4 regions of the Streptomyces ziwulingensis genome follow, and region 2 is predicted to be linked to each of the others. Evidence: riboswitches for the same ligand, from Rfam matches in the RefSeq annotation. Region 2 holds a riboswitch; each other region holds the start of a gene.
What was found. A riboswitch is a leader RNA that binds a small molecule or an ion and turns the genes downstream of it on or off. The one in region 2 is predicted to bind cobalamin.
Positions count from the first base shown of each region.

Region 1: it holds a riboswitch for cobalamin, as region 2 does, so the genes downstream of both, ABEB00_RS27930 (energy-coupling factor ABC transporter permease) here and ABEB00_RS29150 (ribonucleoside-diphosphate reductase subunit alpha) in region 2, are expected to answer to the same signal.
Region 3: it holds a riboswitch for cobalamin, as region 2 does, so the genes downstream of both, ABEB00_RS13490 (cobalamin biosynthesis protein) here and ABEB00_RS29150 (ribonucleoside-diphosphate reductase subunit alpha) in region 2, are expected to answer to the same signal.
Region 4: it holds a riboswitch for cobalamin, as region 2 does, so the genes downstream of both, ABEB00_RS14930 (ABC transporter substrate-binding protein) here and ABEB00_RS29150 (ribonucleoside-diphosphate reductase subunit alpha) in region 2, are expected to answer to the same signal.

Region 1 covers NZ_BAABIG010000062.1:31,846-36,968, reverse strand. The annotation lists gene ABEB00_RS27955 (AAA family ATPase) at 1-260, opposite strand, end outside; gene ABEB00_RS27950 (cell division protein SepF) at 356-745, opposite strand; gene ABEB00_RS27945 (DUF7144 family membrane protein) at 848-1,306, opposite strand; gene ABEB00_RS27940 (voltage-gated chloride channel family protein) at 1,491-2,822, shown strand; gene ABEB00_RS27935 (potassium channel family protein) at 2,927-3,415, shown strand; cobalamin riboswitch at 3,491-3,687, shown strand; gene ABEB00_RS27930 (energy-coupling factor ABC transporter permease) at 3,718-4,455, shown strand; gene ABEB00_RS27925 (energy-coupling factor ABC transporter substrate-binding protein) at 4,452-4,856, shown strand; gene cbiQ (cobalt ECF transporter T component CbiQ) at 4,857-5,123, shown strand, end outside.
Region 2 covers NZ_BAABIG010000071.1:61,669-66,791, reverse strand. The annotation lists gene ABEB00_RS29150 (ribonucleoside-diphosphate reductase subunit alpha) at 1-2,269, opposite strand, end outside; cobalamin riboswitch at 2,392-2,516, opposite strand; gene mctP (monocarboxylate uptake permease MctP) at 2,695-4,305, opposite strand; gene ABEB00_RS29140 (DUF3311 domain-containing protein) at 4,302-4,595, opposite strand; gene ABEB00_RS29135 (GntR family transcriptional regulator) at 4,724-5,123, opposite strand, start outside.
Region 3 covers NZ_BAABIG010000023.1:52,515-57,637, forward strand. The annotation lists gene ABEB00_RS13485 (cobyric acid synthase) at 1-753, opposite strand, end outside; gene ABEB00_RS13490 (cobalamin biosynthesis protein) at 750-1,724, opposite strand; cobalamin riboswitch at 1,826-1,967, opposite strand; gene ABEB00_RS13495 (hypothetical protein) at 2,079-2,300, opposite strand; gene ABEB00_RS13500 (inorganic phosphate transporter) at 2,337-3,584, opposite strand; gene ABEB00_RS13505 (class II aldolase/adducin family protein) at 3,812-4,483, shown strand; gene ABEB00_RS13510 (alpha/beta hydrolase family protein) at 4,579-5,123, shown strand, end outside.
Region 4 covers NZ_BAABIG010000025.1:27,092-32,214, reverse strand. The annotation lists gene ABEB00_RS14935 (FecCD family ABC transporter permease) at 1-854, opposite strand, end outside; gene ABEB00_RS14930 (ABC transporter substrate-binding protein) at 851-1,903, opposite strand; cobalamin riboswitch at 1,962-2,171, opposite strand; gene ABEB00_RS14925 (ACP S-malonyltransferase) at 2,203-3,213, opposite strand; gene ABEB00_RS14920 (beta-ketoacyl-[acyl-carrier-protein] synthase family protein) at 3,247-4,533, opposite strand; gene ABEB00_RS14915 (acyl carrier protein) at 4,530-4,808, opposite strand.

The DNA of each region.
Region 1 (5,123 bases), on a different contig from region 2:
GCGGCGCCGCCGCCGAGCCGGGCCAGCGCCTCGTAGGCGCGCAGCGCACTGGTCTTGCCGCAGCCGCTGGGACCGGCGAGCAGGGTGAGCGGCCCGAAGGGCACGACGGTGCGCCGGTGCCCGGCGAAGGCGGACAACCGCAGTTCGGTGACGCGCGGACGGACCGGGTGCGCCCGGTCGTCGACGGTGGGTGCGGCGGGTGTGGGTGCGGGTGCCCCGGACGTCGGGGCGGGGGCGGCCGAGGCGGAGGACGCGGTCATGTGCGGACCGTAGGGCCGCGCTCGCCGGGCGAACCGTTCCGCCCCGACCGCTTCCTACGATCGGGGGACCGGGGCCGCCGCGCCCCGGCCGTCCCTCACATCCCGGGGACGCCGGCGCCCTCCATGACTCCGGTCACCTCGGTGCCGGCCGGGGTCAGCAGGAACACGTTCCGGTCGACCCGGTGCATCCCGCTCGCCAGGCCGAAGACGACACCCGTGCTGAAGTCGAGGACGCGCTTGGCGACGTCCCCCTCCGCCCCGGTGAGGTCCAGCAGTACCGGGATGCCCGCCATCAGTGTCTCGGCGACCTCGCGGGCGTCGGCGAAGACATTCACCCGCATCACCACGAAGCGGCGTCGCGCCTCCGTCTGCGCCTCCGGCAGCGCGCGGTGACCCACCGCGGACGGCCATGCGTCCCGCCCGCGCAACGGAACCACCTGGGCGAGCCCCTCCCACTGTTCATCGGTGACGTCGTGGCTGTTCACCGGCTCCCCCCGCTCCGACTCGCCTTCAATGCGTGCACCAGCCAATTCTTACGCCAAGTCACCCGTTCGGCCCAACAGCGACACGGTCGGCGACCGCTGCGCTCAGGCTCGTACGTCGCTCCTCGCGTCGGTTCTCGCGTCCTGACGGCTGGCCAGCGCCCAGATCACGAAGACGTCGATCGCCATCTGGATCACGGACCAGACGGGCGCGTACGGCAGGAAGAGGAACTGCGCGACAAGGCTCAGCGAGGCCAGCAGGATACCCGCGAAACGGGCCCAGGCCATGTCCTTGAGCAGGCCGTAACCCGTCACCAGGACCAGTGCGCCGAGGACCACGTGCAGGATGCCCCAGCCGGTGAGGTTCATCTCGTAGACGTAGCTGCCGATCCGGGCGTACACGTCGTCCCGGGCGATCGCCGCGATGCCCTGGAGCACGGCGAGCGCGCCGTTGCACAGCAGCATGACGCCCGCGAAGACGACTCCTCCCGTCACCCAGCCAGCGGACCGGCCGGAGGAGGCGGGGACCGTGGCGCCGGGGGAACGTGCGGCGTGCTGGCTCATGGGCGTCGTCCTCTCGCACAGACTTCTGCACCGGTTCTCGGCGGTGTTCCGAGCGTGGCCCCGGTGCGGGCGCCCGGCCATGCGGAGTACGCCGAACGGGTGAACCCGGTTTGGGTCGCAGAACATGCGTCCGGTGCCCGCCTCCCGTTGACTGACCGGACCCGGAGGGAACGCGGAGGAGCCCATGACCACGCCGTCGGACGCGGCCGCGCCACCGGCCGGGCGGTCGCCGCGGGAGACCGTGCTCGACCCCCGCTACCTGCGGCTGCTGCTGCTGTGCGTCCTGCTGGGGGTGCCGGTGGCCCTCGCCTGCTTCTTCTTCGTCGGGCTCCAGCACCTGCTCCAGCACTGGGTGTGGACCTCGCTGCCCGAGGCGGCCGGCTACGCCCGTCCGCCCTGGTGGTGGCCGCTGCCCGCGCTGGCCCTGGCGGGCCTGCTGCTGGCGCCGGTCGTGACCCGGATGCCGGGCGGCGGCGGCCATCTGCCGGTGGACGGGCTGGGCGGCGCGCCGGTGGGCCCGAAGGCGCTGCCCGGAGCGGTGCTGGCCGCGCTGGCCGGCCTGCCGCTGGGCGTGGTGCTCGGGCCGGAGGCGCCGCTGATGGCCGTCGGCAGCGGGCTGGCGCTGCTCGCGGTACGCCGGTCCGCCCCGCCCGACCCGGAGGTGCGCGCGGTCCTCGCGACGGCCGGTTCGACCGCCGCCATCTCCACCATCCTCGGCGGCCCGCTGGTCGCGGCGGTCCTGCTCATCGAGGGTGCCGGGCTGGCCGGCGCGAAGCTGGCCGCCCTGCTGCTGCCCTGTCTGCTGGCCAGCGCGGCCGGAGCGCTGGTCTTCACCGGCTTCGGCGACTGGACCGGGCTGAAGATCGGCGCGCTCTCCCTCCAGGACCTGCCGCCGCGGGCCGGCCCGGACGCGGGCGACTTCCTGTGGGGCGTGCCGGTGGCGGCCCTGATCGCGGTACTGATCGCGCTGGGCCGGGAACTGGGACGCTCCACGGTGACCTGGACGCGCCGGAACACCGCCTCACGGACCGTGCTGTGCGCCACGGCGGTCGGGGGCTGTCTCGCCGTCTACGCCCTGGTCACCGGACGTTCCCCGGCCGAGGCGGCGCTCTCCGGGCAGGCGGCGCTCGCCCAGCTCGCCGCGGCTCCGCACGCCTGGTCGGTGGGCGCGCTGCTCGCGCTCGTCGCCTGCAAGGGGCTGGCCTGGGGCATCGCGCTGGGCAGCCTGCGCGGCGGCCCGATCTTCCCGGCCGTCCTGCTGGGCACGGCGACGGCCATGGCCTGCTCGGGCCTGCCGGGGCTCGGTACGACACCGGCCCTCGCCCTGGGCATCTCCGCCGCCGCGTCGGCGGTGACCGGGCTGCCGCTGGCCGGCGCGGTACTGGCGGTACTGCTGCTGGGCGGTGACGCCCACGACCAGACGCCGCTGATCGTCACCGCGTCGGTCGTCGCCTTCCTCGTCGCCCGGCTGATGCGGCGCGGCCGGCCGCCGGAGCAGGCGGGAGGGGCACGGTGACCCGGGGGCCGGGACCGGGGCCGGGGCGGGGGCGGGGGCGGTCCACCGGGGACGCCGGCCCGCCGGGGCGGGTCCGGGGCGCGTGGCGGTGGGTACGGCCGTGGCTGCTGCGGGGGGCCGTCGCGGTGGTCGTGGTCGCCGCGTACTTCCTGCTCCCCCTGGACCGGCTGGGCCCCGAGCGGCCCGTCGTGAGCTGGGTGGTGTTCACGCTGGTCCTCGCCCTGGTGGCGGCGCTGCTGCTGCGCCAGGTCCGGCACGTCCTCACCGACCGCCCCGAGACCCGGCCCGGCCTCGCCATCGCCCTGCTGATGGTGCTCTCCCTGCACGTCTTCGCGGCCGCCTACTACGCCCTCGCCAAGGAGCCGGGCCAGTTCTCGGGGCTCCGCACCCGCCTGGACGGCCTGTACTTCACCGTCGTCACGCTCGCCACCGTCGGGTACGGGGACATCACCCCCCGGGGACAGTCGGCCCGCGTGGTCACGGTCGTGCAGATCGTGTACACGTTCGTCTTCCTGACGGCCTCCGCCACGGCCCTGACCCAGCGGGTGCGCAACCTGGTGGTCCGGCGGCTGGAACGGGACGGACGCGGCTGATCTGGCACCCGGCCCGTCGGGCCCGTCCGCCTGCCCCGCGAGGCGGACCTGCTTGTCAGCGTCCCCGTCGGCGCACTACTGTCACCACGCCTTGGTGAACGGGAAATCGGTGCGATACCGGTGCGGCCCTCGCCACTGTGATCGGGAAGTCCGGCTCCGGCCCCCTCGGGGGCAGCCACTGGGTCCCAGGGGATGTCCCCCTGGTCCGGGAAGGCGGAGCACGGGCGGTGGTACCCGTCAGCCAGGAGACCGGCCAAGGCGCGTCGTCCATCCACGAGGTGCTGGAGAGGGTCTGCTGAGCCATGCACATAGCCGAGGGCTTTCTGCCTCCGGCGCACGCGATCGCCTGGAGTGTCGCGTCCGCGCCGTTCGTCGTCCACGGAGTCCGCTCCCTCACGCGTGAGGTCCGAGAGCACCCGGAGAGCACTCTGCTCCTCGGCGCCTCCGGTGCCTTCACCTTCGTCCTGTCCGCGCTGAAGATCCCGTCGGTGACCGGGAGTTGCTCCCACCCCACCGGCACCGGGCTGGGCGCCGTCCTGTTCCGGCCGCCGATCATGGCGGTGCTCGGCACCATCACCCTGCTGTTCCAGGCGCTGCTGCTGGCGCACGGCGGCCTGACCACGCTCGGCGCCAACGTCTTCTCCATGGCGATCGTCGGCCCCTGGGCCGGATACGCCGTCTACCGGCTGCTGCGCCGCTACGACGCGCCGCTGATGGCGGCGGTGTTCTTCGGCGCGTTCGTCGCCGACCTGTCCACGTACTGCGTGACCAGCGTGCAGTTGGCGCTGGCCTTCCCCGACCCGGGCAGCGGGTTCTGGGGCGCGCTCGGCAAGTTCGGCTCCATCTTCGCCGTCACGCAGATCCCGCTCGCGGTCAGCGAGGGGCTGCTCACCGTGCTGGTGATGCGGCTGCTGGTGCAGTCCAGCAAGGGCGAACTGACCCGCCTCGGCGTGCTGCTGACGCGACCGGCGAAAAGCGAGACCGGCGAGAAGGACGAGACGGGCGAGAAGGGCGAGAAGCAGGAGGTGGTGGCCCCGTGAAGCGCCACACGAAGATCAACGCACTGCTGCTGCTCGCGGTGGCCGCGCTCGCCGTGTTCCCGCTGGTGTTCGGCCTCGGCGACCACAAGGAGGAGCCGTTCGCGGGTGCGGACGCCGAGGCGGAGACGGCGATCACCGAGATCAGCCCGGACTACGAGCCGTGGTTCTCGCCGCTGTACGAACCACCCTCCGGGGAGGTCGAGTCGGCGCTGTTCGCCCTCCAGGCCGCGCTCGGCGCCGGTGTGCTGGCGTACTACTTCGGGGTGCGCCGGGGCCGCCGCCAGGGCGAGGAACGGGCCCTGGCGGCCCGGCAGGACACCCACGCGGCTCCCGGGGCCGGCGGGGCCGAGATTCACGGGGTCGAGGTTCATGGCGCCCACGACGTCCACGAGGACGCCTGAGTGCTGCCGATCGACGCGGCGGCGCACAGCAGCCGCTGGCGCCGCCGCCACCCCGTGGACAAGGCCGTGCTCGGGCTGGGCCTCACGGTGCTCGCGATCTCCCTGCCGGCCTGGCCGGGGGCGGCGCTGGTGCTGGTGACGGCGGTGGCCGTGCTGCTCGGCCCGGCGGGTGTCCCCCCGCGCGCGCTCTGGCGGGCCTACCGGGTGCCGCTGGGCTTCTGCCTGACGGGCGCGCTGCCGCTGCTGGTACGGGTCGGCGGCCCGGAC
Region 2 (5,123 bases):
GGCGCGAGCGCAGGTAGTACGTGGTCTTCAGGCCCTGTTTCCAGGCGTAGGCGTACATCGAGGAGAGCTTGCCGATGGTCGGCGTCTCCAGGAACAGGTTCAGCGACTGGGCCTGGTCGAGGTACGGGGTGCGGGCGGCGGCCAGGTCGATCAGGCCGCGCTGCGGGATCTCCCAGGCCGTGCGGTACAGCCGCCGCACCTCTTCCGGGAGCCAGGCGAAGCCCTGGACCGAGCCGTTCGCCTCGCGCAGCGCCTCGCGGGTACCGGCGTCCCAGCTCCCGAGCCGCTTGAGGTCGTCCACCAGATACGAGTTGACCTGGAGGAACTCGCCCGACAGCGTCTCGCGCTTGAACAGGTTGGAGACCTGCGGCTCGACGCACTCGTAGACACCGGCGAGGGAGGCGATGGTGGCGGTGGGCGCGATCGCGAGGAGCAGGGCGTTGCGCAGACCGGTGGTGGCGAGGCGCTCGCGCAGCGCGGCCCAGCGCTCCGGCCAGTGCCGCTCGACGCCGTAGTGGTCGGGGTGGAGCACGCCCCGCGCGGTACGGGTCAGCTCCCAGGCCGGCAGCGGGCCGTGGCGCTCGGCGAGGCCGGCCGAGGTCTCGTAGGCGGCGAGCATGATCCGCTCGGCGATCCGCGTCGACAGAACCTTCGCCGCGGGGGAGTCGAAGTCCAGCCGGAGCCGGAAGAAGACGTCCTGGAGGCCCATCACGCCGAGGCCGACCGGCCGCCAGCGGGAGTTGGAGCGGCCGGCCTGCTCGGTCGGGTAGAAGTTGATGTCGACGACCCGGTCCAGGAAGGTCACGGCGGTGCGGACGGTGGCGTCCAGGCGCTCCCAGTCGAGAGCGCCGCGGGCCGGGTCGACGAACGCGGCGAGGTTCACCGACCCCAGGTTGCAGACCGCCGTCTCGCCGTCGTCGGTGACCTCCAGGATCTCCGTGCAGAGGTTGGAGGAGTGCACGACGTGGCCGGGCTCGGCGGTCTGGTTGGCGGTGCGGTTGGCGGTGTCCTTGAAGGTCAGCCAGCCGTTGCCGGTCTGCGCGAGGGTACGCATCATGCGGCCGTACAGCTCACGGGCCGGGAGGGTCCTGCGCGCCAGGCCCTTGCGCTCGGCGTCCCGGTACGCGGCGTCGAACTCCGCGCCCCACAGGTCGACCAGCTCCGGCACGTCCGAGGGCGAGAACAGCGACCACGGGCCGTCGGCGTCGACGCGGCGCATGAACTCGTCCGGGATCCAGTGCGCCAGGTTCAGATGGTGGGTGCGGCGGGCGTCCTCGCCGGTGTTGTCCCGCAGCTCCAGGAACTCCTCGATGTCCGCGTGCCAGGTCTCCAGGTAGACCGCGGCGGCACCCTTGCGCCGGCCGCCCTGGTTGACGGCGGCGACGGAGGCGTCGAGCGTCTTCAGGAACGGCACGATGCCGTTGGAGTGGCCGTTGGTGCCGCGGATCAGCGCGCCGCGGGAGCGGATGCGGGAGTAGGCGATACCGATGCCGCCGGCGTGCTTGGAGAGCCGGGCCACCTGGAGGTAGCGCTCGTAGATCGAGTCCAGCTCGTCCCGGGGGGAGTCCAGGAGGTAGCAGGAGGACATCTGGGGGTGCCGGGTGCCCGAGTTGAACAGGGTGGGGGAGGAGGGCAGGTAGTCCAGGCGGCTCATCAGCCGGTAGAGGGCGGCGACCTCGTCCACCGAGCGGGCGGTGTCGTCCTCGGCCAGCCCTGCGGCCACGCGCAGCAGGAAGTGCTGGGGCGTCTCGACGACCTTGCGGGTGAGCGGGTGCCGCAGCAGGTAGCGGCTGTGCAGGGTGCGCAGGCCGAAGTAGCCGAAGCGGTCGTCCGCGGACCCGTCGACCAGCGCGTCCAGGCGCGCCGCGTGCAGGCGGACGAACGCTGCCGTGCGGTCGGCGATCAGGCCCTCGCGGTGGCCGGCGGCGACCGACCCGGTGAAGGTGGTGACGCCCTGCGAGGCGGCCTCGGCGCGCAGGGTGCGGGTGAGCAGCCGGGCGGCGAGCCGGGAGTACGCCGGGTCCTCGGAGATCAGGCCGGCCGCGGCCTCGGTGGCCAGCTCGCACAGTTCCGCGAGCACCTCGGCGGCGGTTCCCCGGGCGGACCGGCCGCGCAGCGCGGCGGCGGCGACCCGGCCGGGGTCGGCGTCGGGGAGATCGGCGGTCAGTTCGGTCAGGGTCCGCAGCAGCGCGGCACCGGGGCCGTCGGGCGCCTCGGACACCTCGGGCACCGGGGTCGCCGCGGCCGGGTCGGCTGGCGCGATGGTCACGTGGGGCACTCCCTCGCTAGGCACGGGGCCTGGCGGAGGGCAGCGGGCAGCTCACGAACGCCCACGGCGTCGCGTCCACCGGCCCATTCCGCGAGGCCCGGACGTCAGGCGCCCGGGCCGGACGGCCGGGCGCACCGTCGGCAGGTACTCGGACTGGACAGGCGTGCGCGAACACGCGTGTACACCGTTGCGGGACAGTTCCGGATTCGCACCGGATTCCCCTGCGGTCGACAGCGAGCATGAGCATACATCTTGTGTCGCGTTCTGATGACACCCCCAGATGTAGTGTCCGCGGGCTCCGGAGCGGAGTGACGAGGGGGTGGGGGAAGCGGAGTGACGAGGACGAGGGGGAAGCGGTGGGGCGGCATGCCGACGGGCCGCCGGACGGCTCCCGGCGGCCCGTCGTGGGCGGTGGTCGGACCGCCTCAGTGCGCGGAGCCGGAGGTCGCCGGCGGCAGTTCCACCTTCACCCCCGGGTCGCCGGCGTCCGCCGTGTAGTCCTCGGGGCGGGTCTCGTCGATGCCGTCGGGCGCCTTGAACGCCCTCAGGACGAAGGTCAGGACCACCGTGACCGCGGCGTTCAGCACGATGGCCGTGAGGCCGATGTAACCGATCTCGCCGATGCCGGGGATCTCCTTGTTGGAGCCGCCGAAGTGGTCCTGCGTCGGCGAGGCCACCCCGTACGCGGCGAGCGTGCCGTACACCATGCCGACCGCCCAGCCGGCCAGCAGCGCCCAGCGGTGGAACCACCGGGTGAACAGGCCGCCGACCAGCGCGGGGAAGGTCTGCAGGATCCAGATGCCGCCGAGGAGCTGGAAGTTGATCGCGACCGTCTTGTCCATGGTGAGGACGAAGGCCAGGGCGCCCACCTTCACCAGCAGCGACACCAGCTTGGAGACGCGGGTCTCCTGCGCGGGGGTCGCGTCGGGCTTGATGAAGTCCTTGTAGATGTTGCGGGTGAAGAGGTTGGCCGCCGCGATCGACATGATGGCGGCGGGTACCAGCGCGCCGATGCCGATCGCCGCGAAGGCCACGCCCGCGAACCAGTCCGGGAACATGTCCTCGAAGAGCTGCGGGATCGCGAGCTGGCCGTTGTCGACCTTGATCCCGGCCGCGATGGCCATGAAGCCGAGCAGCGCGAGCAGGCCCAGCATCAGCGAGTACAGCGGCAGGATCGTGGTGTTGCGGCGGATCACCTCACGGCTGCGCGAGGAGAGCGTCGCGGTGATCGAGTGCGGGTACATGAACAGCGCGAGCGCCGAGCCCAGCGCCAGGGTGGCGTACGTCCACTGGCCCGCCTCGGGCGGCACCAGCGCGCCGCTGCCCGACGAGGTGAACTTCTCGCCCGCCTTGGCGAAGATGTCGTCGAACCCGCCCAGCTTGATCGGAATGTAGATGATGGCCACCGCGATCACCAGGTAGATCAGCGTGTCCTTCACGAACGCGATCAGCGCGGGCGCCCGCAGCCCCGACGAATAGGTGTACGCGGCCAGCACCCCGAAGGCGATCAGCAGCGGCAGGTCCTTGAGGAACCAGTTGGTGTCCTCGCCGCCGCCGACGCCCATCACGTCGAGGACCGCCTGGATGCCGACCAGTTGGAGCGCGATGTACGGCATCGTCGCCAGGATGCCGGTGACGGCCACCGCCAGCGAGAGCCCCTTGGAGCCGAACCGGCCCCGCACGAAGTCCGAGGTCGTCACATAGCCGTGCTTGTGGGAGACCGACCACAGCCGCGGCAGGAAGGTGAAGATCAGCGGGTAGACCAGGATCGTGTACGGCACCGCGAAGAAGCCGGAGGCGCCCGCCGCGTAGATCACCGCGGGGACCGCGACGAAGGTGTACGCCGTGTACAGGTCGCCGCCGAGCAGGAACCAGGTCACCCAGGTGCCGAACGACCGGCCGCCCAGCCCCCATTCGTCCAGGCTCTGTTCGTTCTCGGCCCGGCGCCAGCGCGCGGCCAGGAAGCCCATCGCGGTGACGAGCGCGAAGAAGAGGATGAAGACGGCGAGCGCCACGCCGTTCACGCCGTCGTTCACCGGCCCGCACCTCCCTCGGGCGAGTGCGGGGCGCGCGGGGGGTGCGGGGCGCGCCGGGCGCGCTGGTCACGCCGCCAGAGCTGATACGCGGTCATCGTGAGCACCGTGGAGATCAGCACCCAGGCCATCTGGTACCAGTAGAAGAACGGGATGCCGATGAACGCGGGGTCCGTCCTCGCGTACGAACCGACCCACAGCATGGCCACGAAGGGCGCGACGAGGCAGAGGCCGATGACGACGCGCGTCGGCGTCACCACCGGCCCGCTGCTGGTTGGTGGGGCTTGTGACATGCGGCGGCTCCGTCCCTCACTGATCACCCGGTGCGATGCGCAGGCAATGTAGGTGACGGCTTCAGGACAGCGGAAGCCCTCGTCCGCATATCGGTCCGCAACCGCAACCTCGCGGGCGGACGCTCCCTTCAGTCCTGCGGCCGCTTCAGCCGGGCCACGAACTTGTACCGGTCGCCCCGGTACACCGAGCGCACCCACTCCACCGGCTGCCCGTCCCGGTCCAGCGAGTGCCGGGAGAGCATGAGCATCGGCAGGCCCACGTCGGTGCCGAGCAGCCCGGCCTCGCGCGGGGTGGCCAGCGAGGTCTCGATGGTCTCCTCGGCCTCGGCCGGCCGGACGTCGTAGACCTCGGCGAGCGCCGTGTAGAGGGAGGTGTACTTCACCAGGGAGCGGCGCAGCGCCGGGAACCGCTTGGCGCTCAGGTGCGTGGTCTCGATGGCCATCGGCTCGCCGTTGGCCATGCGCAGCCGCTCGACGCGCAGCACCCGGCCGCCGGCGGTGATGTCCAGCAGCCCGGCCAGCCGCTCG
Region 3 (5,123 bases), on a different contig from region 2:
GTCCGACTCCCGGACGGTGCCGCGCAGCGACACCCGCAGCCCGTCCTCCTCGTCGATGCCGAGCCCGTGCCGGAACGGCAGTACACCGTAGGCGCGGCGGCCGGTGAGGCCGCGCAGCATGTCGAGGCCGGGCTCAAGCAGCGAGACGTCGCCCCGGAACTTGTTCACCAGGAATCCGGCGACCAGCGCCTGGTCCTCGGGTGAGAGCAGCGCCACCGTGCCGAAGAAGGAGGCGAAGACGCCACCGCGGTCGATGTCGCCGACGACGAGGACGGGGAGCCCGGCGCCCCGGGCGATCCCCATGTTCACGATGTCGGTCCGGCGCAGGTTGATCTCCGCCGGACTGCCCGCCCCCTCGCAGATCACCGCGTCATACGTGCCCCGCAGCTCGGCCAGGCACTCCAGCACGGTGCCGAGCAGCTCGCGCTGCCGCCCGCCGTGGTAGCCGCGGGCGCTCATCTCCCCGACCGCCCGGCCCAGCAGCACGACCTGGCTGCTGCGCTCGCCACCCGGCTTGAGCAGCACCGGGTTCATCAGCGCGGTCGGCTCCACGCGGCACGCCTGCGCCTGCATGGCCTGCGCCCGCCCGATCTCGGCGCCCTCGCGGGTCACGAACGAGTTGAGGGACATGTTCTGCGCCTTGAAGGGCGCCACCTTCACGCCCTGCCGCACCAGCCAGCGGCAGATCCCGGCGGTGACGACGCTCTTGCCGGCGTCGGAGGTGGTGCCGGCCACGAGCAGGCCACCGTTCATGACGTCCGTCCTTTCGCGGGCGGCCGGCGGACGGGCGTCCGGCGGCCGAGCAGGCGGGCGCCCGCGCACACGCCGAGCGCGAGCCAGCTCACGCGGCGGGAGAGGCGTACGGCCCGGTCGATGTCGCTCACCCGGACGGCCCGCCCGGTGCCGCCGCCCAGCACCGGCCGGTGCTCGACCCGGCCGCCGTACGACAGGGTGCCGCCGAGCCGCACCCCGAGGGCGCCCGCGAAGGACGCCTCGACGGGACCGGCGTTGGGGCTCGGATGGGCGCTCGCGTCGGCGCGCCAGGCCCGTACCGCGCCCCTCGGGTCGCCCCCGGCGGCGACGGCGAGCAGGGCGGTCAGCCGGGCCCCCGGCCAGCCCGCCACGTCGTCCAGGCGGGCCGAGGCCCAGCCGAACCGGCGGTACCGGGGCGACTTGTGACCGACCATGGCGTCGAGGGTGTTCACGGCCCGGAAGGCGAGCAGGCCGGGCACCCCGGCCACCGCGCCCCACACCAGCGCGCCGACCACCGCGTCCGAGGTGTTCTCGGCGACGGACTCCACCACGGCCCGCGCGATCCCGTCCGCGTCCAGGGACTGCGGGTCGCGTCCGCACAGGTGCGGCAGCCGCTCCCGGGCGGCCTCCACGTCGCCGGCCTCCAGCGCGCGCCCGACGGCGCCGGCCTCGCGGACGAGTGACGTACCGCCGACGACGGCCCAGGTGGCGGCCGCGGTCAGGGCGACGCGGGCGGCGGGGGAGGAGCGCACGGCGCGGGCGGACCCGGCGCCGAGGGCCGCGGCCGCGCCGACGCACACGGCGGTGTGCAGCGCGCCCCGCCCCCGGCGGTCGCTCCACAGGATGTTCTCCACGGCACCGGCGGCGCGGCCGAACGCGGCGACCGGATGCCCGCGGCGGGGATCGCCGAGGAGCAGGTCACCGAGGAGGCCGGCGGCGGCGCCGTACGCGAAGACGCGTTCGGCACGCACGGGCTCAGCCGGTCACACGGTCGGGAAGAGACCTGGAACGGAACCTCGCGGGGCAGCCGGGCATCGCGTCGTGTCCTCACTCAGGGTGTCCACGCCCTGGTTCGAAGAGACCGGCGGTGAGAGTTCCTGACTCCCCGGGGATTCCTCCCCGGGTCACAGTGGCGGGACCGCGCCGGATTCGCACCGGGCTTCCTCTCCTGCCGCCGTACATGGCCTCGGCAGTCCACCACGCCCCGCGAACACCCGTCAACTTGCCGTTGACCTGCGAGGGGGGAGTGTGCGAAGGCCCACAGCGAGGCGGGGTGCGAGCGGGCCGGGCCCGCTCGCACCCCGCCTCGTCGCGGATGGCGCCGGTCAGGCGACGATCAGGTAGATCCCGTACGCGACGGCCGCCGCGCAGGCCGTGAAGCAGGCGTACGCGCCGGTGACCGCGAGGCCCGCGGAACCGCCCCGGGCGGTGGCCCGCTCCTGGCGGGAGAGGCCGGCGATGCCCAGGGTGAACAGGGACACCAGCGCCACGGTGATCACGAGACTGACCCCGAAGACGGAGCCGAGGGCTGCCCAGTCGATCTGCATGGTGGTTCTCTTCTCTTCCTTCGTGCCCGGGCGGGATCAGACGGGGGTGGCGGCCGACGCGGCCTTGGACCCGGCGGCGGGGACGGCGGCGGGGGCCGGGACGGTCGCCGTCAGGCCCTCGCTCACGCCCGCCGGGGGCGGCGGGGACACCGCGGCGATGGCGTCGGTGACGACACCGGGCTCCTCGGCGGCGGTGACGTGGGTGTGGTCGACGACCTCGCGCCGGGAGATCCGCCAGATCGCGAAGCTGGCGGCGACGAGGAGGACCGCGACCAGCGCCGTGCCCCAGCCGCCCAGTCCGCAGACCCACTCGGCGAGCGCGGCGACCAGGGCCGCGGCCGGCAGGGTCAGACCCCAGGCGACGAACATCCGGGTCGCCGTGGACCAGCGCACCACGCCGCCCTTGCGGCCGAGACCCGCGCCCATCACCGCGCCCGAGACCGAGTGGGTGGTGGAGAGGGAGAAGCCGATGTGGGAGGAGGCCAGGATGACCGTGGCCGCGCTGGTCTGGGCGGCGAAGCCCTGCTGCGGCTGGAGGTCGGTCAGGCCCTTGCCCATGGTGCGGATGATCCGCCAGCCGCCGAGGTAGGTGCCGAGCGCGATGGCCAGGCCCGCGGAGAGGATGACCCAGACCGGCGGGTCGGAGTCGGGGGCGAGGGCGCCGCCGGCCACCAGGGCGAGGGTGATGATGCCCATCGTCTTCTGCGCGTCGTTGGTGCCGTGCGCCAGCGAGACCAGGCCGGCGGAGGCGATCTGCCCGGCGCGGTAGCCCTTGGTGGCGGCCTTCCCGTCGGCCCCGCGGCCGAGCCGGTAGGTCAGCCGGGCGCCGAGCAGCGCCGCGACCCCCGCCACGATCGGGGCGGCGATCGCCGGCAGCAGCACCTTGGTGACGAGCACGTCGCCGTGGACCGCGCCGACGCCGGCCGAGGCGACGGCGGCGCCGATCAGACCGCCCATGAGGGCGTGCGAGGAGCTGGAGGGCAGGCCCACCAGCCAGGTCACCAGGTTCCAGAGGATCGCGCCCACCAGGGCGGCGAAGATGACCTCGGGACGGATGCCGGTCTCGTCGACGAGACCCTTGGAGATCGTGTTGGCGACCTCCACCGAGAGGAAGGCGCCGACAAGGTTGAGGACGGCGGACATCGCCACCGCCACCTTGGGCTTGAGGGCACCGGTCGAAATGGTGGTGGCCATCGCGTTGGCGGTGTCGTGGAAACCGTTCGTGAAATCAAACGCGAGTGCGGTTATCACCACGATCGCGAGGATCAGCGAGAAGCTTTCCATTTACCCAGGCAATCGTTCGAGGTCATTGGCTGGTCGAACGTAAGTAACGTGGATGAACGGAAGATGAACTGGGTGGGGCGTCACGGTGACCGGAATCGGGGGCCCCGCCTCGGCCTCCCCGGCCGGGCCGTTTCCGGCCCCGGGCCCGCCTGGCAGGATCGCCGCAGCGCCGGACGACGGCGGGACCACCACAGGGGCGCCAGGGGCGCCCGGGAGGAGGCCGGGCCGTGGCCGAGGCACAGGGCGGGCGGGTACGCCCGGAGGAGGCGAGCGCCTGGGAGGCGCTCGTGACGACCGCCCGGCGCACGGTGGCCGACGGGCTCGTGGTCGGCACCTCGGGCAACGTCTCGGTACGCGTCGGGGACACCGTCCTGGTCACCCCCTCCGGCGTGCCCTACGACCGGCTCACACCGGCCGACGTCACCGGCGTCGGCCTGGACGGGCGGCAGCTCCTGGGCACCCTGGTCCCGACCAGCGAGCTGCCCATGCACCTCGCCGTGTACCGCGCCACCGACGCCCGCGCCGTCGTGCACACCCACGCCGTGCACGCGACCGCCGTCTCCACCCTCGTCCCGGAGCTGCCGCTCGTCCACTACATGGCCGCCGCGCTCGGCGGCCCCGTCCGGGTCGCCCCGTACGCGGCCTACGGCACGGACGAACTGGCCGGGCACGTGCTCCGCGCCCTCGAAGACCGCTCCGGCTGCCTGCTGCGCAATCACGGCACGCTCACCCACGGCAGCTCCCTCGACCAGGCGTACGACCGCACGGCCCAGCTCGACTGGATGTGCCGCCTGTGGCTCACCGCCTCCTCGGTCCCCGGCCTGACCCCCTCGCTGCTGACGCCGGGCCAGTTGGCCGAGGTCGGGGAGCGGCTGCGGGGCTACGGGCAACCGGGCTGAGCCCCGGCCCGGAACGAACCCGTCCGGCCGTACGCGTCCTTCCCGGGCGCCCGTTCCGGTGGCTTACCCCGCGGCCCGCCGGGAAACTGGGAGGCGTGCGCACTCTCACCGCAACGACCGCCGCCGTCACCGCGGCCCTGGCCGCCGGAGCGGCGAGCGTCGCCGCCGGCCGCCTGGCCGGCGACGCCGCGCTCAAGGCGTCCCCCGGCCGGCCCCTGCCCACCGAACCCCGGCTCAGGGTGCACGGCACCGCCGCCGGGCAGATCACCCTCACCCGCCACCTCGCCGCGCTGCGACCCGGCCGGTACGGCCTGGCCGGCGACGGCTCGCACGCCGTCGTGGGCCCCGTCCTGACCGCCGCCCCGCACCCGCCCGACACCGTCGTACGCCGCCTCGAAGGCGTCACGCACGGCACCCTGGCGGCCGGCGAAAAGGCGTGGCTGACCGCCAACGTGCACGTCGGCGACCCCGGCACCGCCCTCGGCCTGGCCCACACCGACGTCGAGGTCCCCGGCGACCACGGCCCGCTGCCCGCCTGGTTCCTGCCGGGCGCCCGCGCCACCTGGATCATCGCCGTGCACGGCCTGGGCACCACCCGGGAGCACGCCCTGAACCTCACCGGCCTGCTGCACGGCCTCGA
Region 4 (5,123 bases), on a different contig from region 2:
AGCCGGGCGTGGGCGGCCCCGGTGAGCGCGCGGGTGGCGTGCGGCAGGACCAGTCCGACGAAGCCGATCGCCCCGGCGCAGCTCACCAGCGCCGCGGTGAGCAGGGCGGTGACGCACAGGAGGATCAGGCGGGTGCGGGCCACCCGGACGCCGAGGCCGGCCGCGGCCTCCTCGCCGAAGGTGAACGCGTCCAGGGTGGAGGAGTTCAGGAGGCAGACGACGAGTACGCCGGCCAGTACCGCGGCGCAGAGCAGCACCTGCGTCCAGTCGGCGCCGGTGAGCGAGCCGAGCAGCCAGAACAGCACGCCCCGGGTGGTCTCGGCGTCCGCCGAGGTGAGCACCGTGAACGAGGTGAGCGCCGAGAAGAGCTGCATGACGGCCACCCCGGACAGCACGACGCGGTCGACGCTCCCGCCGAGCGTGTGGCTGAGCAGCAGCACCAGCCCGAAGGAGAGCAGGGCGCCGAAGAAGGCCCCGGCGGAGAGCGACACCGCTCCCCCGCCCACCCCGAGCACGATCACGGCGACCGCCCCGGTCGAGGCGCCGGAGGAGACGCCGAGCACGAACGGGTCGGCCAGCGGGTTGCGCAGCAGGGACTGCATGACCGCCCCGCACAGGGCGAGGCCCGCCCCGCAGACCGCGGCCAGCAGGGTGCGCGGCATGCGCAGGTCCCACACGATGCCGTCCCGCAGCGGCGGCAGCGTGGACTCGCCCAGCCCTAGGTGGGCGGCGACGGAGGCCCACACGTCGGCCGGGGAGATGTCGGCCGGTCCGATGGTCACCGCGACGGCCACCGAGGCGACCAGTGCGAGGAGTCCGCCGACGGTGAGCAGGGGCGTCCGGGCGCTTGTCACTTGACCAGCCCGAGGTCCCGCAGACCGGTGGCCACCTGCTCGATCCCCTCGACCGTCCGCAGGGAGGGGTTCATCGCCTGCCCGCTGAGCAGAACGTACCGCTTCTTCCTCACCGCCTCCAGGTTGCGCGTGGCGGGGTTGGTCTCCAGGAAGCGGATCTTCGCCTTCGCGGTCTCCGCGGTCTGGGACTTGCGGGTCAGGTCGCCGAGGACGATGACGTCGGGGTCACGGTCGGCGACGGTCTCCCAGTTGATCTGGGGCCACTCGTCGTGGGTGTCGGAGAAGACGTTCTCGGCGCCCACGGCGCGGGTGATGGCACCGGGGGCGCCGCAGCAGCCGGCGAGGTAGGGCGACTGGGAGTTGGCGAACCAGTACATGAGGGAGACACCGGAGGCGTCCAGGCCGTCCGTGGCCTCGCGCACCCGTTCCTTCAGGCCGGCCACGAGCTTGTCGCCGCGCTCCTCGACGCCGAAGGCGCGCGCCAGGTCATGTATCTCGCCGTAGACGGTGTCGAGGGTGAGCGGCGTGGAGCGGGAACCGTCGCCGGCGCTGTCGTTGTCCTTGCCCGCGGCGCAGTCGGACGGGGAGACGTACGTGGGCACGCCCAGTTTCTCGAACTGCTCGCGGGTGGCGACACCGCCGGTGCCGAGCGTGGAGACGAAGGAGGCGGTGACGAAGTCCGGTTCGGTGTCCAGGACCTTCTCGAAGGAGGGGGCGTTGTCGGCGAGGCGCGGCACCGAGGCGTTCGCCTTCTCCAGCCCCTTCAGCACCGGGTCGGTCCAGGTGGCGGTGGCGGCGAGGCGGTCCGCCAGGCCCAGGGAGAGCAGGATCTCGGTGGAGCCCTGGTTGAGGGAGACGGCGTGCCGCGGCGCGGAGTTCAGGGTGACCTCGTGGCCGCAGTTGCCGAGGGTGAGCGGGTAGCCGGTGGCGGCGGACCCGGCCGCCTCGCCGGCCGCCGTCCCGTCCGGGTCCTGGGCGGAGCCGCACGCGGTGAGCAGCGCGGCGGAGGTGAGCAGGAGCGCGACGGGGCGCACGGGGGAACGGAACACGGGAATGCCTCAGCTTTCGGGGCTCGGACGCGGAGCCTGGCCTACGGTCGACCTCCGCGCGGACGCGGAGGTGCCAGCAGGTCTTCGGACTCGGGTTCGTCCGGACGAGGCGCCTTCCCGGGAGGTGTGCGCCGGCGCGGTGTCCGGCGTGGTCTGTCCCAGTGGCTTCAGTGCCCCGCCCGTCCCCCTCACCGCTGCGCGTCAGTTCCGGATTCACACCGGATTCCCCGACCACGGATGTGGCACGACTGGCCTGCGCAGCGTACCAACCTCCCGGTCGGTGGCCTCGGGCGGCCCGGTCAGCCCGCGGTGACGGCGGCGAGCCGCGCCCGGACCCGGTCGGTGCCGGCGGCCGTGCGCAGGGGCGCGGCGACGGCACAACCGGGCAGGGTGGCCTTGGCCAGGGCGCCCAGCAGGGCGCGGGGGCCGCCGTCGAGGTAGGTGGTGAACCCGGCCCGGTGCAGGGCGTGCAGGGCCCGCGGGAAGGCGAGGGGTTCGGTGAGGTGGGCGGCCGCCGCGGTGCGCAGTTGGGCCGGGGTGCGGGCGGGGCGGCCGGCGGCGGTGTGCACGGCGAGCGTCGGGGGCCGCAGCGGCTGGCCGCGCAGAAGGGCCCGGAAGGCGCGGTGGACGTCGGTGAGGAGGGGGTGGTGGTAGGCGGTGCGGCTGGTGAGGGGGGTGGCGCGGTGGCCGCTGTCGAGGACCGCCCGCCGGGCCCGGTCCAGCGGGGCGGCGGGCCCGGCGAGGACGACCTGGGCGGGGGCGTTGTGGGCGGCGATCCGTACCTCGGACAGGCCGGAGGCGCGGAGCAGTTCCGCCGCGCGGTCGGCGGTCAGGTCGGTGGCCAGCATTCCGGCGGCGGGCAGCCCTGCGGTACGCAGCAGGCGGTCGCGGACCCGCAGCAGCCGGACTCCCTGGCGCACGGTGAGGACCCCGGCCGCGGTGAGGGCGGCGAGGTCTCCGACGCTGTGGCCGAGCACCGCGTCGACCCGGGTGCCGGTGTGGCGGGCGAGGCCGAGGAGCAGGGTGGCGGCGGCGACCGCGGCGGCGTAGGTGGCCAGGTCGAACCCGAGGGGGTCGGCGCGCAGGAGTTCCTCGGGGCCGGGTGCGCCCTCCTCGGTGAGGAGGGCGCCGACCGGCGCTGCGGCATCGCCCCGGCCCGCCGCGGCGGCGTCCGCGGCGGTGAGGACCTCGGCGACCGCGGGGACCTCGCGCAGGTGACGCAGGGCGCCCGGAAGGTAGGCTCCCTGCCCGGGACACATCAGCACCGTGCGCGGCCGGCCGTCCCCGGCGGCCGGTTCACCGGGGGACATCGACGATTTCCGACGGGGCGCCGCAGGGGTGGGTCATGAGGCGTTGGCGAAGGCCAGTGCGACGTTGTGGCCGCCGAAGCCGATGCTCGTGCTGACCGCCGCGAGCGGGCCGGACGGCAGCGACTCGGGGTGCCGGCCGACGACGTTCAGTTCGATGGCGGGGTCGACGCGTTCGAGGCTGCGGGTGGGCGGTGCGGTTCTCTCGCGCAGGGCGAGGACGGTGGTGACCGCCTCGATCGCCCCGGCGGCGCCCAGAGTGTGTCCGAGGGCCGCCTTGGGCGCGCTGACCGCCACGTCGTGCAGCGCCTTGCCGAAAGCCGTGTGCAGCGCCTGGGCCTCGCAGAGGTCGCCCACGGGTGTCGAGGTGGCGTGCGCGTTGACGTGCCGTACGTCCGCGGGCTCCAGTCCGGCGTCGTGCAGCGCGGCGCTCACCGCGGCGGCGCAGCCGGTGCCGCCGGGGGCGGGCTGCGCGACGTGGTGACTGTCGTTGGTGATGCCCGCGCCGGTCAGCCGGCAGTGCACGCGGGCGCCGCGGGCCGCGGCGTGCTCGGCGCTCTCCACCACGAGTATCCCGGCCCCCTCCCCCATCACGAAGCCGTCGCGGTCCGCGTCGAAGGGGCGCGAGGCCCGGTCGGGGTCCTCACTGAGCCGGGAGAGTGCCCGCAGGCGGGCGAACCCGGCGAAGACCAGCGGATGCAGTCCGGCCTCGGCGCCGCCCGCGACCACCACGTCGGCGCGGCCGTCCCGGATCAGTTCGAGGGCCTGGGCGACGGCCTCGGCGCCGGAGGCACAGGCGCTGACCGGGGTGTGCACCCCGGCCCTCGCGCCGACCAGCAGGCCGACCTCGGCGGCCGGGTGGTTGGGCAGCATGACCGGGATGGCCCGGGGGCTGACCCGGGCCGGACCGCCCGCCTCCAGCCGGCGGTTCTGCTCCAGGATGCTGAGGAGCCCGCCCAGCCCCACGCCGACGGCCACCACGACCCGGGAGCCGCGCTCGACGAGCGAGGGCCCGTCCGGCAGGCCCGCGTCCCGCAGCGCCTCGCGGGCCGCGACCAGCGCGAACTGTGCGGAGCGGTCACAGTGCGACACCTTCACCGGTGACAGCACCGAGGCGGGGTCGACGGCGGCCGGTGCCGCCGGATAGATCTGCGCGGGGCCGCCCGGCACCCCGTAGTCGACGCGTTCGACGCCGCACGCCCCCTCCAGGAGCGCCGTCCAGGTGGAGGGGACGTCACCGCCCAGCGCCGTGGTCATGCCCAGCCCCGTGACGACGGCCTCCGTCCGGTGGCGGTCCGGTGCCGCCGCCCGCCATGGGCTCACGCGGCGCCGCCGGCCGGGGCGGCGACCACGGAGGAGAGGTGGTCGACGATCTCGCGGACCGTGGCGAGCCCCGCCGCCTCCGCCACGGGCACCTGGACGTGCCACCGGTCCTCGATCGCCGCGACCAGCTCCAGCAGGGCCAGCGAGTCGACGCCCAGGTCGTCCTTGAGGTGGCAGTCGAGACCGACCTCGTCGGCGGAGACGTCCTCCACGGTGGCGGCCAGCAGCTCGCGCAGCTCGTCGAAGAGCTCTCGTTCCTCGGCGTTGATCGGCATGACACGCTCCTTTTCCTCGTCCACACGTCGCGCACCCGGGCCGGGAGGCGGGAGGACCGTCCGGCCCGGGTGTTCCGACGTGGCACCGGCGCCTGCCGGATGCACGGCGACAGCCTTTCCGAGCAGCCGCGGCGGTAACCGCCGTTCGAGGAGGGACGGCGGGGCGGCAGAAGCACGCGAGGGGCGCCCCCGGAGTCACCCGGCCGCCCTTCACTCACAGGCGCCCCCGGGCGCGTGCAGGGTGCGCGGCGGCCGGCGCGTAAAGAACCGGCGCGCAACGGCGATGACGGCCGCCGCGCGGAACGGCCCGGCCGG